DNA from 2 places in the Pseudomonas sp. H3_A02 genome. Region 1 is predicted to be linked to the other one. Evidence: predicted binding sites of a transcription regulator. Region 1 holds the regulator's gene; the other holds the start of a gene.
What was found. Region 1 encodes sigma-54, which starts transcription at its own class of promoters, with help from an activator protein. Its sites were predicted from a motif close to ANTGGCATNNANNTTGCTNT; they were not measured.
Positions count from the first base shown of each region.

Region 2: a site for sigma-54 is predicted at 3,014-3,033, ahead of AB4N80_RS25235 (CmpA/NrtA family ABC transporter substrate-binding protein). Genes of this name have one in related genera too.

Region 1 covers NZ_CP162807.1:127,183-137,168, reverse strand. The annotation lists gene AB4N80_RS00645 (class II fumarate hydratase) at 1-1,347, shown strand, start outside; gene AB4N80_RS00640 (hypothetical protein) at 1,375-1,815, shown strand; gene AB4N80_RS00635 (superoxide dismutase) at 1,818-2,441, shown strand; gene AB4N80_RS00630 (ZIP family metal transporter) at 2,461-3,351, shown strand; gene AB4N80_RS00625 (HPr family phosphocarrier protein) at 3,527-3,802, opposite strand; gene rapZ (RNase adapter RapZ) at 3,818-4,675, opposite strand; gene ptsN (PTS IIA-like nitrogen regulatory protein PtsN) at 4,678-5,142, opposite strand; gene hpf (ribosome hibernation-promoting factor, HPF/YfiA family) at 5,155-5,463, opposite strand; gene AB4N80_RS00605 (RNA polymerase factor sigma-54) at 5,540-7,033, opposite strand; gene lptB (LPS export ABC transporter ATP-binding protein) at 7,198-7,923, opposite strand; gene lptA (lipopolysaccharide transport periplasmic protein LptA) at 7,923-8,471, opposite strand; gene lptC (LPS export ABC transporter periplasmic protein LptC) at 8,458-9,027, opposite strand; gene AB4N80_RS00585 (KdsC family phosphatase) at 9,035-9,559, opposite strand; gene AB4N80_RS00580 (KpsF/GutQ family sugar-phosphate isomerase) at 9,560-9,986, opposite strand, start outside.
Region 2 covers NZ_CP162807.1:5,745,419-5,755,404, forward strand. The annotation lists gene rlmKL (bifunctional 23S rRNA (guanine(2069)-N(7))-methyltransferase RlmK/23S rRNA (guanine(2445)-N(2))-methyltransferase RlmL) at 1-870, opposite strand, end outside; gene rmf (ribosome modulation factor) at 1,402-1,617, shown strand; gene AB4N80_RS25230 (quinone-dependent dihydroorotate dehydrogenase) at 1,906-2,925, opposite strand; gene AB4N80_RS25235 (CmpA/NrtA family ABC transporter substrate-binding protein) at 3,158-4,369, shown strand; gene AB4N80_RS25240 (ANTAR domain-containing response regulator) at 4,384-4,959, shown strand; gene AB4N80_RS25245 (nitrate/nitrite transporter) at 5,411-6,622, shown strand; gene AB4N80_RS25250 (bifunctional protein-serine/threonine kinase/phosphatase) at 6,632-8,302, shown strand; gene nirB (nitrite reductase large subunit NirB) at 8,751-9,986, shown strand, end outside.

The DNA.
Region 1 (9,986 bases):
ATGGGCGAGCTGCACGTCCCAGTGGACGCCCTCTATGGCGCCCAGACCCAGCGTGCCGTGGATAACTTCCCGGTCAGCGGCCAGCGCATGCCAGCGCCGTTCATCCGCGCGCTGATCCTGGCCAAGGCCGCGGCCGCTCGGGCCAACGTAGAGCTGGAACAAATCAGCGCGGCCCAGGGCAAGGCCATCGTCGATGCCGCCATGGGACTGCTCGAAGGCCGTTTCATGGACCATTTCCCGGTGGATATCTTCCAGACCGGCTCCGGCACCAGCTCCAACATGAACGCCAACGAAGTGATCGCCACCCTCGCCAGCGGCCTGCTGGGGGAGACGGTCAACCCGAATGACCACGTCAACTGCGGTCAGAGCAGCAACGACATCATCCCCACCAGCATTCATGTCAGTGCCGCGCTGGCCTTGCATGAGCAACTGCTGCCGGCGTTGTTGCACCTGGTGCAGGTGATCGAGCGCAAGGCCGAAGACGTCCACCCGTTCATCAAAACCGGCCGCACCCACCTGATGGACGCCATGCCGGTGCGCCTGAGCCAGGTGCTCGACGGTTGGGCGCAACAGCTCAAGGCCAATATCGGCCACTTGCAGGACCTGTTGCCGAGCCTGCAATCCCTGGCCCAGGGGGGGACGGCGGTCGGCACCGGGGTCAATGCCCATCCACGTTTCGCCGAACTGTTCAGCCAGCAACTGACGCAACTGACCCAAGTGCAATTCACCCCGGGCAAGAACCTGTTCGCGCTGATTGGCTCCCAGGACACTGCCGTGGCGGTTTCCGGGCAGCTCAAGACCACGGCCGTGTCGCTGATGAAAATCGCCAACGACCTGCGCTGGATGAATTCCGGTCCGCTGGCAGGCCTGGGCGAGATCGAACTCGAGGGCTTGCAACCGGGCTCCTCGATCATGCCCGGCAAGGTCAATCCGGTCATTCCCGAGGCCACCGCCATGGTAGCGGCCCAGGTGATCGGCAACGACACGGTAATCACCATCGCCGGTCAATCGGGCAACTTCGAATTGAACGTGATGCTCCCGATCATCGCCCAGAACCTGCTCAGCAGCATCACCCTGATGTCCACCGCCAGCCGCTTGCTCGCGGACAAGGCCATCGCCACGTTCAAGGTCAACGAAGCCAGGCTCAAGGAAGCGTTGTCGCGCAACCCGATCCTGGTGACCGCGCTGAACCCGATCATCGGTTACCAGAAGGCCGCTGAAATCGCCAAGAAGGCTTACCGGCAAGGCCGACCGGTCATCGATGTCGCCCTGGAACACACCGACCTGTCTCGCAGCGAACTCGAAGTCCTGCTGGACCCGGAGAAGCTCACCGCCGGCGGCGTGTAACCCCGACACCTGTGTGGAGGACTCATCATGGAACACTGGAAACGTACGATCGAACGAGCCAATCGCTGTTTCATGCTGGGCGAGCTGGTGGATGCCCGCGAAGCCTACCTGCAAGCCCTGGCGCTGGCCCAGGTGTTATTCGAGCGCTGGGCGGATGCCGACGAAGCGGTCGCCGCTTGCGTCGTCTCCCATCACAACCTGGCGGACCTGCACTTGCGCTTGAACCAGCCGGAGGAGAGCGCCGAATACTTGTGTGCGATCCACCAACGGTTGTTGCAGACGATGCAGGACGAACGCCTGACACCGGCCCTGCGCGCCGCCGCGCAGCGCCAGAGCCACAAGACCTACGTCGAACTGCTGAATTTCATCAGCGAGCACGGTGAGTACCCCCGCACCCAACGCCTGCTGCATTGCAATGCCGCTACGTCCCGGCAGCGCAATGCCCCTCTTCATCATGGAGTTCATTGAACATGGCCTTTACCTTGCCTGCATTGCCCTACGCCTACGATGCCCTGGAACCGCACATCGATGCGCAAACCATGGAGATCCACTACACCAAGCACCACCAGACCTATATCAATAACCTCAACGCGGCGGTGGACGGCACTGAATACGCCGGGTGGCCCGTCGAAAAACTGGTGTCCAGCGTGGAGCAGTTGCCGCCAAGCCTGAAGGCTGCGGTGATCAACCAGGGCGGTGGCCATGCCAATCATTCGTTGTTCTGGGAGGTGATGACGCCCCAGGGCGGCGGCCTGCCCGAGGGCGCCCTGGCGGCGGCGATCGATGCGCAACTGGGCGGTATCGAGCGTTTCAAGGAGGCTTTCACCAAAGCGGCGCTGACCCGTTTCGGCAGCGGCTGGGCCTGGTTGAGTGTGACCCCGCAAAAGACCCTGGTGGTGGAAAGCAGCGGCAACCAGGACAGTCCGCTGATGAATGGCAACACGCCGATTCTTGGCCTGGACGTCTGGGAGCACGCCTATTACCTGCGCTACCAGAACCGTCGTCCGGAATACATCAATGCGTTCTACAACGTGATCAATTGGCCTGAAGTCGCCCGACGCTATCAGGCGGCGCTGGCTTCGAGTCCTTCATGAACACCCGCCAAGGCTGACTATGGATACTCAAACACTGGCGATTGGAAGCGGACGGATGTTCCGCTATGCCTTGGGGTCGTTGCTGCTGTTGGCCGGGATGACGTTGTTGGCGGCCCAGGGCCTGGCGTGGCTGGACCTGGAGCCCAGGTTGTTGCGTGCCTTTCAGGGCGGCGGGCTTTGTGCCTTGGGCACCGCGTTGGGGGCGGTGCCGGTGCTGGTCATCCGGCGCATGCCCCAGGCCGTGAGCGATTCGCTGCTGGGCTTCGGTGCCGGGGTGATGCTTGCCGCCACGGCGTTTTCGCTGATCGTGCCGGGCATTGCCGCGGCCGAGCAGTTGGGGCTCACGCCTTGGGCCGCCAGCGGCCTTATCTGTGTCGGGATTATGTCGGGGGCGTTCGGGCTGTATCTGGTGGACCGCAAGGTCTCGGCCAGCCCCGAAAGGATGGTGGTGGCACCAGGACGTCCGATTATTGCGCCGCGGATCTGGTTGTTCGTGTTTGCCATCATCGCCCACAACATTCCGGAAGGCATGGCGGTGGGCGTATCGGCGGGTGGCGGCATGCCGGATGCCGACAGCCTGGCGATGGGCATCGCTTTGCAGGATGTCCCCGAAGGGTTGGTGATCGCGCTGGTGCTGGCCGCGGCGGGCATGTCGCGGGTCAAGGCGTTCCTGATTGGCGCGGCGTCAGGGCTGGTCGAGCCGGTGTTCGCGCTGTTGTGCGCCTGGTTGGTGAGCCTGGCCGAGATGCTCTTGCCCCTGGGCCTGGCGTTGGCGGCCGGGGCGATGTTGCTGGTGGTGACCCACGAGGTCATTCCCGAATCCCGCCGCAATGGTCACGAGAAACTGGCGAGCCTGGGGTTGTTGGTGGGGTTCTGTCTGATGATGGTGCTGGATACGGCGTTGGGCTGACGGCGAAGGGCGCGAATCCACACCTGTGGTGAGATTTATCTGTGGGAGCAAGGCTTGCCCGCGATGCAGGCGCCGCGATTGTGCAGGTTATCCGCGTTATCGTTCATCGCGAGCAAGCTTTGCTCCCACAAAAAATCCCTTTGCCACAACTGGCTCGACTCGAGTCTTGGGGCCGTTATTCGCCTTCGTCGAAGTATCTGTTGATCAGGTCAACCAGGGCCTCCATCGCTTCCTGCGCTTTCTCCCCTTCAGTGCTCAGGTGAATCTTGGTGCCCTTGCCGGCCGCGAGCATCATCATTGCCATGATGCTTTTACCGTCGACCGTGGACTCTGGCGTACGCCCGACCCTGATCGTGGTATCCGGAAAACTCCCCGCCACACCTACAAATTTTGCCGACGCCCGGGCATGCAAACCCAGCTTGTTGATGATTTCAATTTCCTGAGCAGGCATCGCGATGTGAATCCTTTAGCTGAGGTCGCGGTGGCGAACCTGGACATTCTTCAGGGATTGTTGCAGGAGCTGACCCAGGCGTTCGGTCAGGTAGACGGAGCGGTGATGACCGCCGGTACAGCCGATGGCGATCGTGACATAGGCGCGGTTGCTCGCGGCAAAGCGGGGGAGCCATTTGAGCAGGTAGCTGGAGATGTCCTGGTACATTTCCTCGACATCCGGCTGTGCGGCCAGGTAGTCGATCACCGGTTGATCAAGCCCGGACTGCTCACGCAATTCCGGTTTCCAATACGGGTTGGGCAGGCAACGCACATCGAACACCAGGTCGGCGTCTACCGGCATGCCACGCTTGAAGCCGAACGATTCCACCAGGAACGCCGTGCCCGGCTCCGGTTGGTTCAGCAGGCGCAGCTTGATCGTGTCACGCAACTGGTACAGGTTCAGGTGCGTGGTGTTGACCTTCAGGTCCGCCAGGTCGGCGATCGGCCCCAACAGCTGACTTTCATCCTCGATGGCTTCGGCCAGGGAGCGGTTGGCGTTGCTCAGGGGGTGACGCCGACGGGTTTCGGAAAAACGCTTGAGCAGCGTCTCCTCATCGGCATCCAGGTACAGCACGTCGCACTGGATATGCCGGCTGCGCACTTCTTCGAGCAGTTCAGGAAAACGCGACAGGTGGCTCGGCAGGTTGCGCGCATCGATGGACACCGCCACCAGCGGCTGCGCCAGCTCGGTGTGGATCAGGGCGCGTTCGGCCAGTTCCGGCAGCAGGCCGGCGGGCAGGTTGTCGATGCAATAGTAGCCGCTGTCCTCAAGCACGTTGAGGGCCGTGCTTTTACCGGAGCCGGAGCGGCCACTGACGATGATCATGCGCATGTTTAATGACCGTTCTGCTCGTCCAGGACCACCTGGTACAAAGCTTCGTTACTCGGCGCGCTGCGCAGTTTTTCGCGCACTTCCTTGCGGTCCAGCATGCTGGCTATCTGGCGCAGCAGCTCAAGATGCGCATCGGTCGCCGCTTCCGGAACCAGCAATACAAACAGCAGGTCGACCGGAGCGCCGTCGATGGCGTCGAAATCTATGGGGGTATCAAGGTGCAACAACGCGCTGATCGGCGCGGCACAACCCTTGAGACGGCAGTGAGGAATGGCGATGCCGTTGCCAAAACCGGTGGAACCGAGTTTTTCACGGGCAACCAGGGCCTCGAAGACGTCTTGCATTCCCAGATCCGGCACCTCGCGGTGGATCAGGTTGGCAATTTGTTCGAGGGCTTTCTTTTTACTGCCGCCCGGCGCGTTCACTTGGGAACGGCCGGGGGTCAGGATGGTTTCTAGTCGGATCATGGATTGGGGGGGTTAACGACCGGTCGCGCCCTGGAGGAGGCTCTGGGTCTTTTCCTTATGCTTTTTGAGTTGGCGATCCAGCTTGTCGGTCAGCAGGTCAATCGCGGCATACATGTCTGTGTGCTCTGCGTTGGCAACCACTTCTCCGCCGGGGATATGCAGCGTGGCTTCGATTTTCTGCAGCAGCTTCTCGACGTTCATCGTGACTTGCACGTTGGTGATCTTGTCGAAATGCCTCTCCAATCGGTCGAGTTTTTCGCCGATGTAGGTGCGCAGGGGTTCGGTCACTTCCAGTTGGTGTCCACTGATGTTGACTTGCATACAGCTTCTCCTTCGTTGCCAGTGCATAAAGCGGCAGGCAGAAATGCCTGCCACTGGAACGCTGTGGCGTGGCCTGTTACATCAGCCGCTTGCGTTCGCTCGAAGGCGCGATCCCGAGGGATTCGCGGTACTTGGCGACGGTACGGCGGGCCACCTGAATGCCTTGTGCCTCCAGTAAACCAGCGATCTTGCTGTCACTCAACGGCTTTTTCTGATTTTCCGCGGCCACCAGTTTTTTGATGATCGCGCGGATGGCCGTGGACGAGCATTCGCCGCCTTCGGAGGTGCTGACATGGCTGGAGAAAAAGTATTTCAATTCATAGATGCCCCGGGGGGTATGCATGAATTTCTGGGTGGTCACCCGGGAAATCGTCGATTCGTGCATGCCCACCGCTTCGGCAATGTCATGCAGGACCAATGGTTTCATCGCTTCATCGCCGTACTCCAGGAAGCCTCGCTGGTGCTCGACGATCTGGGTGGCTACTTTCATCAGGGTTTCGTTGCGGCTTTGCAGGCTCTTGATGAACCAGCGGGCTTCCTGCAACTGGTTGCGCATGAAGGTGTTATCGGCGCTGGTGTCGGCGCGCTTGACGAAACCGGCGTACTGGGCATTGACCCGCAGCTTGGGCACCGACTCCTGGTTGAGCTCCACCAGCCAGCGATCGTTGTGCTTGCGCACGATCACGTCGGGGACCACGTACTCAGGCTCGGTGGATTCGATCTGCGAGCCGGGGCGGGGGTTGAGGCTCTGCACCAGCTCGATGACCTGGCGCAGTTCATCTTCCTTGAGCTTCATGCGACGCATCAATTGGCTGTAGTCGCGACCGCCCAGCAGGTCGATGTAATCGGTGACCAGTCGCTTGGCTTCGGCCAGCCATGGCGTCTTGGCGGATAACTGGCGCAATTGCAGCAACAGGCACTCGCCCAGGTTGCGGGCGCCGATGCCGGCCGGTTCGAATTGCTGGATGCGATGGAGAACGGCTTCGATCTCGTCCAGCTCGATGTCGAGCTCGGGGTCGAAGGCTTCGAGGATTTCTTCGAGGGTCTCGTCCAGGTAGCCCTGGTTGTTGATGCAATCGATCAGCGTCACGGCGATCAGGCGATCGGTGTCGGACATCGGCGCCAGGTTCAGTTGCCACAACAGGTGGCTTTGCAGGCTCTCACCGGCAGAGGTGCGGGTGGTGAAGTCCCACTCGTCGTCATCGCTGCTGGGCAGGTTGCTGGCGCTGGTCTGGTAGACATCTTCCCAGGCCGTGTCCACGGGCAGCTCGTTGGGAATGCGTTCGTTCCATTCGCCATCCTCGAGGTTGTCCACCGTCGGGGCGGCTTCCTGGTAGGACGGTTCCGGGATCTCGGTGTTGGGCTTCTGCTCGACGTTGTCGGCCAGCGGGTCTGTGTTATCGAAGTCGTCGCCTTCTTCCTGGCGTTCGAGCATCGGATTGGACTCCAGGGCCTCCTGGATTTCCTGTTGCAGGTCCAGGGTCGACAATTGGAGCAGGCGGATGGCCTGTTGCAGCTGCGGTGTCATCGTCAGCTGCTGGCCCATTCTCAAGACTAGCGATGGTTTCATGGCAGGGGCTTAACACCTTATTCGCCGGCGCACATGCGCCATCCACTACAGGGCGCCGGAGCGCCAAACTTAAGCAAATTATATGCCTGAAACTGAAGTGTTTGCCTAGAGCGTCGCCATAATAAAATTAAACGACGCCCGGGCAATTCGCCAGACACGTGTGCTTACAGGCGGAACTCATGGCCCAGGTACACTTCCTTGACCAGGTCATTGGCCAGGATCGCGGCGGAGTCACCTTCGGCGATCAATTGGCCGTCATTGACAATGTAGGCGGTTTCGCAGATGTCCAGGGTCTCGCGCACGTTGTGGTCGGTGATCAGCACACCGATACCCTTGGCCTTGAGGTGATGGATGATCTGCTTGATGTCGCCCACCGAAATCGGGTCCACGCCGGCGAACGGTTCGTCGAGCAGGATGAACTTCGGTGCGGTGGCCAGGGCGCGGGCGATTTCCACACGACGCCGTTCACCACCCGACAGGCTCATGCCCAGGTTGTCGCGAATGTGGCTGATGTGGAATTCCTGCAGCAGGCTTTCCAGTTCCTGGCGACGGCCGGCCTTGTCGAGTTCCTTGCGGGTCTCGAGGATCGCCATGATGTTGTCGGCTACCGACAGTTTGCGGAAGATCGACGCTTCTTGCGGCAAATAGCCGATACCTGCCTTCGCCCGGCCGTGCATCGGCTGGTGGCTGACATCCAGGTCGTCGATCAACACGCGCCCCTGATCGGCCTGGACCAGGCCGACGATCATGTAGAAGCAAGTGGTCTTGCCCGCGCCGTTAGGACCGAGCAGACCAACGATCTGGCCGCTGTCGATGGACAGGCTGACATCACGCACGACTTGACGGCTCTTGTAGCTCTTGGCCAAGTGCTGAGCTTTCAGAGTTGCCATTACTGGGCCTTCTGCTCGTCGGTTTTCTTTTTCGGCTGGATCACCATGTCGATGCGCGGACGCGACTCGGTCACCTTGCTACCGGTGGCGCGACCGGCACTGGCCAGCTTCTTGACCGTGTCGTAGACGATTTTCTCGCCCTGGGTAACGTTGTTGTCCTTGTCGACGACCTTGGCGCGGTCGATCAGGACCACGCGATCCTGGGAGGCGTGGTACTGGATGGTCACCCCGTAGCCCTGGACGGGCTTAGTGTCGCCCACGGTTTGCATCTGCTCGAAATAGGCCAGGTTGCCCACCGAAGTCACCACATCGATATCGCCAGCTGGGGTGCGGGTGATGGTCACGGTGTTGCCGGTGACCTTCATCGAGCCCTGGGTGATGATCACGTCGCCTTTATAGGTGGCGACGCCATTCTTGTCGTCGAGTTGGGCGTCGTCGGCCTGGATGCGGATAGGCTGGTCGCGGTCGTTGGGAAGAGCCCAGGCGCTCGCGCTTCCCAGTGCTGCGCCCAGACTGAGCAAAATAGGGAGGGTTTTAGCGAGCTTCATACTGTCCTCTTACGTTCGATAGCAGGTGTATCCTGCTTTCCTTCAAATACGCTTTCATTCCCGTGCCGGTCGATACACCCCCGGCGCCGTCGATTCTAACGGGTTGCTCGGTCTGCGCATATTCTTGCTGTGGGAATACGGTCATGCGTGTGCTGGTGATGATGGTCGTGCGGTTTTTCTCGTCGGTTCGGGCAACGCGTACCGAGTCGATCAGTTCCACTTCGGTGCCGCCGGAATTGACTTCGGCGTGCTCGCTCTGCACATGCCACGGGAATTCGGTGCCGCGGAACATGTTCAGGTCCGGTTTGGTGACCAGCGTAATGTCAGTGGCCTTTACGTGGTCGACCTTGTCGGACGTCATCTCATATTGCACTTTGCCGTCGGGCAGGTACTGCAGGGTATGGGTGTTGGTCGCGTACCAGTCGATCCGCTCCTCGACCTGGGGTGTAGTTTGGTCGAGAAACCGTTCGGGGCTGATGTTCCAATAGCCCACTGCGGCGAAAATCGCCGCGATACAGGCAAACACCACAATGGTGCGAATCTTTTTGCTCAGCATAAATGGCTCACAGGTACGCGGCGTTGGCCGCTTCGAGGCGGCCCTGGGCGCGCAGGATCAGTTCACAGAACTCGCGGGCCGCACCTTCGCCGCCTCGCGCCGTGGTGACGCCGTGGGCGTGCTCGCGGACGAAGCTGGCCGCATTGGCGACCGCCATGCCCAGGCCGACCCGGCGAATTACCGGCAGGTCCGGCAGGTCGTCACCGAGGTAGGCCACCTGTTCATAGCTTAGGTTGAGTTGACCCAGAAGCTCGTCCAGCACCACCAGTTTGTCCTCGCGCCCTTGGTAAAGGTGCGGGATGCCGAGGTTCTTCGCGCGCCGCTCGACCACTGGGGTCTTTCGGCCGCTGATGATAGCGGTCTGTACGCCGGCGGCCATCAGCATCTTGATGCCCTGGCCATCGAGGGTGTTGAAGGTCTTGAATTCGCTACCGTCTTCGAGGAAGTACAGGCGACCGTCAGTCAGCACGCCGTCCACATCGAACACGGCCAGCTTGATGGCTTTGCCCCGTTGCAACAGGTCTGTGTTCATTTACATGACTCCCGCACGCAGCAAATCGTGCATGTTCAGGGCGCCCACCGGACGGTCGTCGTCGTCGACGACCACCAGGGCGCTGATCTTGTGGTCTTCCATGATTTTCAGGGCCTCGGCGGCGAGCATCTCGGCGCGGGCAGTCTTGCCGTGAGGCGTCATGACTTGCTCGATGGTCGCGCTATGAATGTCGATGGTGCGGTCCAGGGTGCGGCGCAGGTCGCCGTCGGTAAAGATCCCGGCGAGCTTGCCGTCGGTCTCCAGGACTACGGTCATGCCCAGTCCCTTGCGGGTCATTTCCATCAACGCGTCCTTGAGCAGCGTGCCGCGCAGTACCTGTGGCAATTCCTGGCCGGCGTGCATCACGTTTTCGACTTTCAGCAACAGGCGACGGCCAAGGGCGCCACCGGGGTGGGAAAAGGCGAAA
Region 2 (9,986 bases), 950 kb from region 1:
CCACTCGCTCAGGCCCGCCCGCTCGACGTTGTTGCGGCCCGGTTGGATGAGCCGTGGGTCGGCTTCGTAGCCGCGAATCCACAACGGCGGCTTGGCCAGCCCGGCGGCGGCGCGTTCGCTGGCCTCTTCGTGGAGCTTCTTCCACAACGCCGGCACGTGGCCGAGCCAGGCGGTGAAGCCCCACTGCTGGCGACGCAGGTTCGGCGCCATGTCGGCGGCGATCATGCCGGCTTCCACCAGGAACGTGCCGACACCGCACATTGGGTCGGCCAGCGCCCCGCCTTCAGCGGCAATGCGCGGCCAACCGGCGCGGATCAGGATCGCGGCGGCGAGGTTTTCCTTCAGCGGCGCGGCGCCTTGCTGCAGGCGATAACCGCGCTGGTGCAGGCTGTGGCCGGAAAGGTCGAGGGAGAGGATCGCTTCGCCACGGTCCAGGCGCAGGTGGATGCGCAGGTCCGGGTTGAGCTTGTCGATGGACGGCCGCTCGCCCGATGGCGTGCGCAGCTTGTCGACGATAGCGTCCTTGACCTTCAAGGCGCCGAAGTGGGTGTTGTCGATGCCCGAACCATGACCGCTGAACTCCACTGCCAAGGTGCCATCGGCCAGCATATGGTCTTGCCAGTCGACACCCAGCACACCGTGGTACAGGTCTTCGGCATCCTTCATCGGGAAGCGCTTGAGCACCAGCAACACGCGGTTGGCCAGGCGCGACCACAGGCACAGGCGATAAGCCGTTTCCATGTCGGCCATGCCGCGCACGGCCGAGGTGTGCTCGCGCGCCTCTTCAAGGCCAAGCCCGACGGCTTCCTCGATCAGCAGGCCTTCGAGGCCCTTGGGGCAGGTGAGGAAGAGTTCGAAACGATCGGACATGGGGTTTCCAGAGCCTTTGGCTAAGTGGGCCGGGCAACGCATTGCCGGGCCGGGTTCAGTCAGGTGCTTTTCTCAAGAGCACCCGCGTGGCACGAATGTGTGCCGTGCCGCCCTCGCCGCTCAGGTTAAAAGAGCTTTGATGCGAAGGCAGGTAAAAAATTCTGTGCGACAAATTGTGAAAACTCGACCCTTTCGTCGAATAGTACCTGAGTGCAACAGGGGGACATTCTCATTCAAGGAAAGGCCGTCCCCTTTGGCGCAGGGCCGATCATACAGGGGTCTTGCTCAAAAGCGGTCAATGAACATGAAGTTACTTATCGCCCTAACATCTTTATTGTTACGTGCTTATGACAAAACGATCATTCCATCCCTGTGACGCTTTGGTTAGAACTCAACACAGGTTGACGTCGCAACGGCGTCAACACCTCGGCTCGTCACGCCGGCAACGAGCCACCAACGGCAGAATGATTCTGCCCCGGCCTCGATAGAGGTCGACGCTAAGTAACAGTCAACAAGTGAGGGCAACACCCTATGAGAAGACTTAAGCGTGATCCGTTGGAAAGAGCATTTTTACGTGGTTACCAATATGGCGTTGGTGGTAAATCCCGTGAGCTTTGCCCCTTTACTCTACCGTCGGTACGTCAAGCCTGGATCAATGGCTGGCGAGAAGGACGCGGCGACAACTGGGACGGTATGACCGGCACTGCGGGTATCCATAGACTCAACGAACTTCACGCCGTCGGCTGACACAGGGCTTAATACTCAAGAACTCGACAATTTGAAACCCATATCGATTTAACCACGCACGTCCCATCCGGGCGGCGGGCTACGGCCCAGGGGGCTCCTTCGAGGAGCCCTTTTTAATGCCTGGGTTATTAACTTGAGTTGCAACATGTTGTGGCGAGGCCCTGTGGGAGCAAGGCTTGCCCGCGATGAAGACAACGCGGTCTGTCTGGAACCGAGGCGACCTTATCGCGAGCAAGCTTTGCTCCCACAGAAAACCTGCTCGCCACAATAGAGCCGAGCACTCCTGAATCAACCCAACGCCGCAATCGCATCCACCGACTCACGAATCAACGCCGGCCCCTTGTAGATGAAGCCCGAGTAAACCTGCACCAGGCTCGCCCCGGCGGTGATCTTCTCGGCGGCATGCCTGCCTTCGGTAATCCCGCCCGCCGCGATGATCGGCAAGCGCCCCGCCAACTCAGCGGCCAGCACCTTCACGGTGTGGGTGCTCTTGTCACGCACGGGCGCGCCAGACAAACCGCCCGCCTCGTCACCGTGCTCCAGCCCTTCGACGCCTTCGCGCCCCAGGGTCGTGTTGGTGGCGATCACCGCGTCCATGCCCGTCTCGATCAGGGCCTGGGCCACCTGGCTGGTCTCTTCGTCGGTCATGTCCGGGGCGATCTTGATCGCCAGTGGCACATGCCGACCATGGGTCAAAGCCAGTTCCGCACGACGCCGGGCCAGGTCGGCCAGCAGTTGCTTGAGGGAATCACCGAATTGCAGGCTGCGCAGCCCCGGGGTGTTGGGAGAGCTGACGTTGACGGTCACGTAGCTGGCGTGGGCGTAGACCTTGTCCAGGCAGATCAGGTAGTCGTCGACGGCGCGCTCCACCGGCGTGTCGAAGTTCTTGCCGATGTTGATGCCGAGCACGCCCTTGTATTTGGCCGCGGCCACGCGGGCCAGCAGGTTGTCGACGCCCAGGTTGTTGAAGCCCATGCGATTGATGATCGCCTCGGCTTGCGGCAGGCGGAAGAGCCGTGGCTTGGGGTTGCCCGGCTGCGGGCGCGGAGTGACGGTGCCGATTTCCACGAAACCGAAACCCAACTGGGCGAAGCCGTCGATGGCCGCGCCATTCTTGTCCAGGCCCGCCGCCAACCCGACCGGGTTGGGAAACTCCAGGCCCATGACCGTCACCGGCAATTTCACCGGCGCCTTGCACAGCAAACCGTTGAGGCCGAGGCGTCCGCCCGCGCCGATCAAGTCCAGGGACAGGTCGTGGGAAGTTTCCGGGGAGAGTTTGAACAGCAGTTCACGGGCCAGGGTGTACATGGGCGGCTTTGACTCGGGCGACGAAATGAGGCGGCGATTATAGCCGGGCAACGGCGGCTCAAGCGAGGCGCCCGCACAAAACGATAGCGCTGGCATATGCCTTGCACCCTTTTGGTCATCAGCGCCCATGCCAGCGACGGAATGAGTGCCACACTGTTTTAAGGGACAACGGCGTCGTCGTCCGGTCTCCTGAGCCCGGACACGGCGCTTTTTTATGCGGAAGGTGATACCGATGAATGAAGTTCCAGCCAACCCCCTGGCCTGGGTCAATGGCAGCGATGCCCCGGAAAAGAGCGCGGTCAACCTCGGTTTCATGGCCTTGAGCGACTGCGCCCCGGTGGTCGTGGCCGCCACCCAGGGCTTCGCCCAGCCCTACGGCCTGACCCTGAACCTCAAGCGCCAGGCGTCCTGGGCCAACCTGCGGGACAAGCTGGTCAGCGGTGAAATCGATGCCGCCCACAGCCTGTATGGCCTGGTCTACGCCGTGCACTTGGGCATTGGCGGGGTCGCACCGACCGACATGGCGGTGCTGATGGGGCTGAACCAGAACGGCCAGAGCATCAACCTGTCCCATGGCCTGCAGGCCCAAGGCGTGACCAGTCCTGAAGCACTGGAACGGCACGTGCACCAAACTCGCCCGAAACTGACCTTCGCCCAGACCTTCCCCACCGGCACCCACGCCATGTGGCTCTATTACTGGCTTGCAGCCCAGGGCATCCACCCCTTGTCGGACGTCGACAGCGTGGTGGTACCGCCGCCGCAAATGATCGCGCACCTGCAAGCCGGGCGCATCGATGGGTTTTGCGTCGGCGAGCCTTGGTGCGCCAGCGCGGTGAAGCAAAACCTCGGTTTTACCTTGGCGACTACCCAGACCATCTGGCCCGACCACCCGGAAAAAGTCCTGGGCTGCACCCGGGCGTTCGTCGAGCAATACCCCAATACCGCCCGGGCCTTGGTGATGGCGATCCTCGAAGCCAGCCGCTTCATCGAACAAAGCAGCGAAAACCGTCGCAGCACCGCGCAACTATTGAGTGCACCGGAATACCTCGATGCCCCACTGGACTGCATCGAGCCGCGCCTGCTGGGGATCTATGCCGACGGCTTGGGCAACAGCTGGCAGGATCCCCACGCGATGCGCTTTCATGGCGGCGGCGAAGTGAACCTGCCGTACCTGTCCGACGGCATGTGGTTCATGACCCAGTTCCGTCGCTGGGGCCTGCTGCGTGAAGACCCGGATTACCTGGCCGTGGCCAGGGACGTCCAGCAGCTCAAGCTGTACCGTGAAGCCTGCGCTGCACTCGACATCGCGTCTCCGGACCAGGACATGCGCAGCAGCCAACTGATCGACGGCACCACCTGGGACGGCTCGGACCCGGCCGGGTACGCCCGCAGCTTCAAACTGCACGCCTTGAGCGATGCGGCTCCCCTTCTCGCCAGCCGCTGACAGGAGCCACGACCATGCTGCGTATCCTGCTGATCAACGACACCGCGAAAAAAGTCGGCCGCCTCAAGGCTGCCCTGATTGAGGCCGGCTTCGAAGTGATCGACGAATCCGGCCTGACCATCGACCTGCCGGCGCGCGTCGAAACGGTGCGTCCGGACGTGATCCTGATCGATACCGAGTCACCCGGACGCGATGTGATGGAACAAGTGGTGCTGGTCAGCCGCGACCAGCCACGACCGATCGTCATGTTTACCGACGAGCACGACCCCAATGTGATGCGCCAGGCGATCAAGTCGGGCGTCAGTGCCTACATCGTCGAAGGCATCCACGCTGCGCGCCTGCAACCGATCCTCGACGTGGCCATGGCCCGCTTCGAAAGCGACCAGGCCCTGCGTGCCCAACTCCTGGCCCGGGACCAGCAACTGGCCGAACGCAAGCGCATCGAACTGGCCAAGGGCATGCTGATGAAGATGAAGGAGTGCAACGAAGAACAGGCCTATACCCTGATGCGCCGCCAGGCCATGAGCCGCCAGCAGAAGCTGATCCAGGTGGCGGAGCAGATCATTGCCATGAACGAGTTGCTCGGCTGACAGCCTTGTAGCGCCTGGCCTGACGCCATCGCGAGCAAGCTCGCTCCCACAGGTCCTGTAGCCACTGGAGTTCCAATGTGGGAGCGAGCTTGCTCGCGAAAGCGGCTTTCCATTCAACATCGATGTCGACTGACCGGACGCCTTCGCGAGCAAGCCCGCTCCCACAGGTATTGTGCCCACTGAAGATCCATTGTGGGAGCGAGCTTGCTCGCGATAGCCCTCACGCCAATCCCTCCTGTTGGCACAGATCTCGCTTAAGCAACCCCACAGGTAACCAACGGCGGTTGCCCCACCTACGACAAAGACGTCGCACACCCACCTTGCCTCTCTGGCAATCCGGGTTGCGGCGTTTTTTTGTTTTGGCTCTTCGGAGCCGGTGGTGCGACCACAGACGGCGCACTGCTTCTGAGCACTGACTCATTTCTCGAGACTTTTACAGCTGAGGTGCGCGATGAATTCAAGCTTCTGGAAATCCGGCCACACCCCGACACTGTTCGCGGCCTTCCTCTATTTCGACCTGAGTTTCATGGTCTGGTACCTGCTCGGTCCACTGGCGGTGCAGATCTCCGCCGACCTGCACCTGACCACCCAGCAACGCGGCCTGATGGTCGCGACGCCGATCCTGGCCGGTGCCGTACTGCGTCTGTTCATGGGCTTGCTGGCCGATCGCATCTCGCCGAAAACCGCCGGCATGGTCGGCCAGGTGATTGTGATCGGTGCGTTGTTTTGCGCCTGGAAACTGGGCATCCACAGCTACGAACAAGCCCTGCTGCTCGGCCTGTTCCTGGGCGTGGCCGGCGCTTCGTTCGCCGTGGCCCTGCCGCTGGCTTCCCAGTGGTATCCGCCACAACACCAGGGCAAGGCCATGGGCATCGCTGGCGCCGGTAACTCGGGCACCGTGCTCGCGGCGTTGATCGCTCCGGTCATGGCCGTAGCCTTCGGCTGGACCAACGTGTTCGGCTTCGCGCTGATCCCGCTGGTGTTGACCCTGGTCCTCTTCGCCTGGCTGGCCAAGAACGCTCCCGAACGGCCGAAAGCCAAATCCATGGCCGACTACCTCAAGGCCCTGGGCGACCGTGACAGCTGGTGGTTCATGTTCTTCTACAGCGTGACCTTCGGCGGTTTCATCGGCCTGGCCAGCGCCCTGCCCGGCTACTTCAACGACCAATACGGCCTGAGCCCCGTCACCGCCGGCTACTACACCGCTGCCTGCGTCTTCGGTGGCAGTCTGATGCGTCCCTTGGGTGGCGCCCTGGCGGACCGTTTCGGTGGCATCCGCACCTTGCTCGGCATGTACACCGTTGCTGCAGTCTGCATCGCCGCGGTGGGCTTCAACCTGCCGAGTTCCTATGCGGCCCTGGCCCTGTTCGTTTGCACCATGCTCGGTTTGGGTGCGGGCAACGGCGCGGTGTTCCAACTGGTGCCACAACGCTTCCGTCGCGAAATCGGCGTGATGACCGGGCTGATCGGCATGGCCGGCGGCATCGGCGGCTTCGCCCTGGCGGCGGGCATGGGCGCGATCAAACAAAGCACCGGCAGCTATCAACTGGCCCTGTGGTTGTTCGCCAGCCTCGGTGTCCTGGCCTGGTTCGGCCTGCACGGTGTCAAGCGTCGCTGGAGAACCACTTGGGGTTCGGCAGCCGTCACCGCTGCTCGGGTATAACCTGCAACCATGAGCCTGCAATTGAGCTTCGCCGAAGCCAGTGCCATCGGCCCGCGGGAGGAAAACCAGGACGCCCTGCGCCTGGTCACCCCCGCCCCGGCCCTGGCCGCCAGCAAGGGTTACCTGTTCGCCATCGCCGACGGCGTGAGCCAATGCGCCGATGGTGGGCTGGCCGCCCGTTCGACCTTGCAGGCCCTGGCCCTGGACTACTATTCCACGCCGCAAACCTGGGGCGTGGCCCAGGCGCTGGACCGCTTGTTACTGGCGCAGAATCGCTGGCTGCAGGCCAACGGTGGCGGGCAACCGCTGCTCACCACCGTCAGCGCCCTGGTCCTGCGAGGCCGGCGCTTCACCCTGGCCCACGTGGGTGATTGCCGGGTCTATCGCTGGCACGCCGATCACTTGCAACGGGTCAGCGAAGATCACGTCTGGGAACAGCAAGGCATGCAGCATGTGCTCAAGCGGGCCCTGGGACTGGATCAACACCTGATTCTCGACTTTCTCGACGGTGAACTGCGCACCGACGAAACGTTCGTGTTGCTCAGCGATGGCGTCTGGGCCGTCCTGGGGGACACGGCCATCGCCGGCATCCTTCGCGACCAACCGGACCTGGACCTCGCGGCCCAGACGCTGGTCAACGCCGCGCACCTGGCCGGCAGCCAGGACAATGCCAGCGCGTTGTTGGTGCGGGTCGATGCCCTGGGCGAAGCCAGCATCGGCGATGCCTTGATCCAACTGCAGCAATGGCCCCTGCCCCCCATGCTGAAACCGGGCCAGGTGTTCGAGGGCTGGCAGGTCGAAGGCCTGCTTGGCCAGAGCCAGCAATCGTTGCTCTACCGGGTACATGACGGCCAGGGCCAACCCTGGTTGCTGAAAACCTTGCCCGTGCAGCTACGGGACGACAGCCGGGCTGGACAGGCCTTGCTCTCGGAGGAATGGTTTCTCAAGCGCGTCGCCGGGCGGCAGTTTCCCGAGGTCCATGGCGTTCCCCAGCGTCAGCATTTGTACTATGTGATGCGCGAGTATCCGGGCGCGACCCTGGCCGAGCTGTTCAACCAGGCCGGGCCATTGCCCCTGGCCCAATGGCAGGACCTGGCGCAACGGCTGATGCGGGCGGTGGGCCTGTTGCATCGAAGGCAGATCTACCACCGCGACATCAAGCCGGAAAACCTGCACCTGGGTGACGACGGGGAGTTGCGCTTGCTGGATTTCGGCCTGGCCTACTGCCCGGGCCTGTCCGAGGACCAGGCCAACGTCTTGCCCGGTACGCCCAGCTACATTGCCCCGGAAGCCTTCGGCGGCACCGCACCCACGGCGCAACAGGATTTGTATGCCGTCGGCGTGACCTTGTATTTCCTGCTGACCGGGCACTATCCCTACGGCGAAATCGAAGCCTTCCAGCGCCCGCGCTTTGGCGTGCCGGTCAGTGCCAACCGCTATCGGCCGGACCTGGCTGAATGGCTTGGGCAAAGCCTGGAACGCGCCATCGCGGCGGACCCGGGCCAGCGCTTTGAAACCGCCGAGGAATGGCTGTTGCTGCTGGAACAGGGCGAGCGCCGCAGCTTGAGCGTAAGGCCCAGGCCGTTGCTGGAAAGGGAGCCGCTGAAGGTCTGGCGGACGTTGGCACTGGTGTCGTTGGTGGTGAATGTTGTGTTGTTGTTTCTGATGTTTCACAGCTGAAATCCGGTCGTCCCCATCGCGAGCAAGCTTTGCTCCCACAAGGGACCTGCTGTCACAGGGCATTTGCTGCCACAAGGGATCTGCTGTGGGAGCAAAGCTTGCTCGCGATGGCGGCCTGCCTGCCACTAAAAAGCTATCGGCCCCACGCTCCATTACCGGGCAACACGCTTTGATTCGGTGCAATAAACCCCACCCCAATCCGCTCAATCAGCTCGCTGCTCAATAAATCCGCACCTTAGAGCCAGTTGGCACAACCACTGCATAACCTCTCTCACCATACATAAAGCAACGCCTCCAACGATGAAGGCGGTGCTTCCCGAGAGAACGGGACCAGGACAAAGGCGTCCTCGCTAGCTTGCTAGCGGGACGCCTTTTTTTGTTTTCGTAAAAATTGCCGAGCCAGTCCGATCGCCGTGATGAAACGGACATGAGCTTGCGGAGAACCCTGATGAAAAAACTCAAACTGGTGATGATCGGCAACGGCATGGCCGGGGTTCGAACCCTCGAGGAACTGCTCAAGCTGAGCAACGAGCTGTACGACATCACGGTGTTCGGCGCCGAGCCCCACACCAACTACAACCGCATCCTGCTCTCGCCGGTGCTGGCCGGTGAGCAGACGTTCGAAGAGATCGTGCTCAACGACCTGAGCTGGTACCTGGACAACAACATCAAGCTGCTGCTCAACCGCAAAGTGGTGGAGATCGACCGGATCAAGCGCCGGGTCATCGCCGAAGACGGTAGCGAAGCCGAATACGACCGCCTGCTCATCGCCACCGGCTCCACGCCCTTCATCCTGCCGATCCCCGGCAATACCCTGGACGGCGTGATCGGCTACCGCGACATCGCCGACACCCAGGCGATGATCGACACCGCCAAGACCCACAAGCACGCCGTAGTCATCGGCGGCGGCCTGCTCGGCTTGGAGGCCGCCAATGGCCTGAAGCTGCGGGGCATGGACGTGACCGTGGTGCACCTGGGCGAATGGCTGCTGGAGCGGCAACTGGACAAGACCAGCGGCCAACTGCTGCAGACCGCCCTGGAAAACCGTGGCCTGAAATTCCGCCTCAGCGAACAGACCCAGGCCTTGCACGATGCCGGCAATGGCCGGGTCGGGTCGGTCCAGTTCAAGAACGGCGACATCATCCCCGCCGACCTGGTGGTGATGGCCGCCGGCATCCGCCCCAACACCGAACTGGCGGAAAAATCCGGCATCCCGTGCAACCGCGGGATCCTGGTCAACGACACCATGCAAACCTACGACCCACGCATCTACGCCATCGGTGAATGCGCCAGCCACCGCGGCACCGCCTACGGCCTGGTGGCACCGCTGTTCGAACAAGCCAAAGTCTGCGCCAACCACCTCGCGCAACTGGGCTTCGCCACTTACAAGGGTTCGGTCACGTCGACCAAGTTGAAAGTCACCGGCATCGACCTGTTCTCCGCCGGCGACTTCATGGGCGGCGAAGGCACCGAGACCATCACCCTGTCCGACCCCATCGGCGGCGTCTACAAAAAACTGGTGATCAAGGATGACGTGCTGGTCGGTGCCTGTCTGTACGGCGATACCGCGGACGGCGGCTGGTATTTCCGCCAGATCCGTGAGAACCACGGCATCAGCGAGATCCGCGATCACCTGATGTTCGGTGAGAATGCACTCGGCGACGTAGGCCACCAGGGCCAGGAC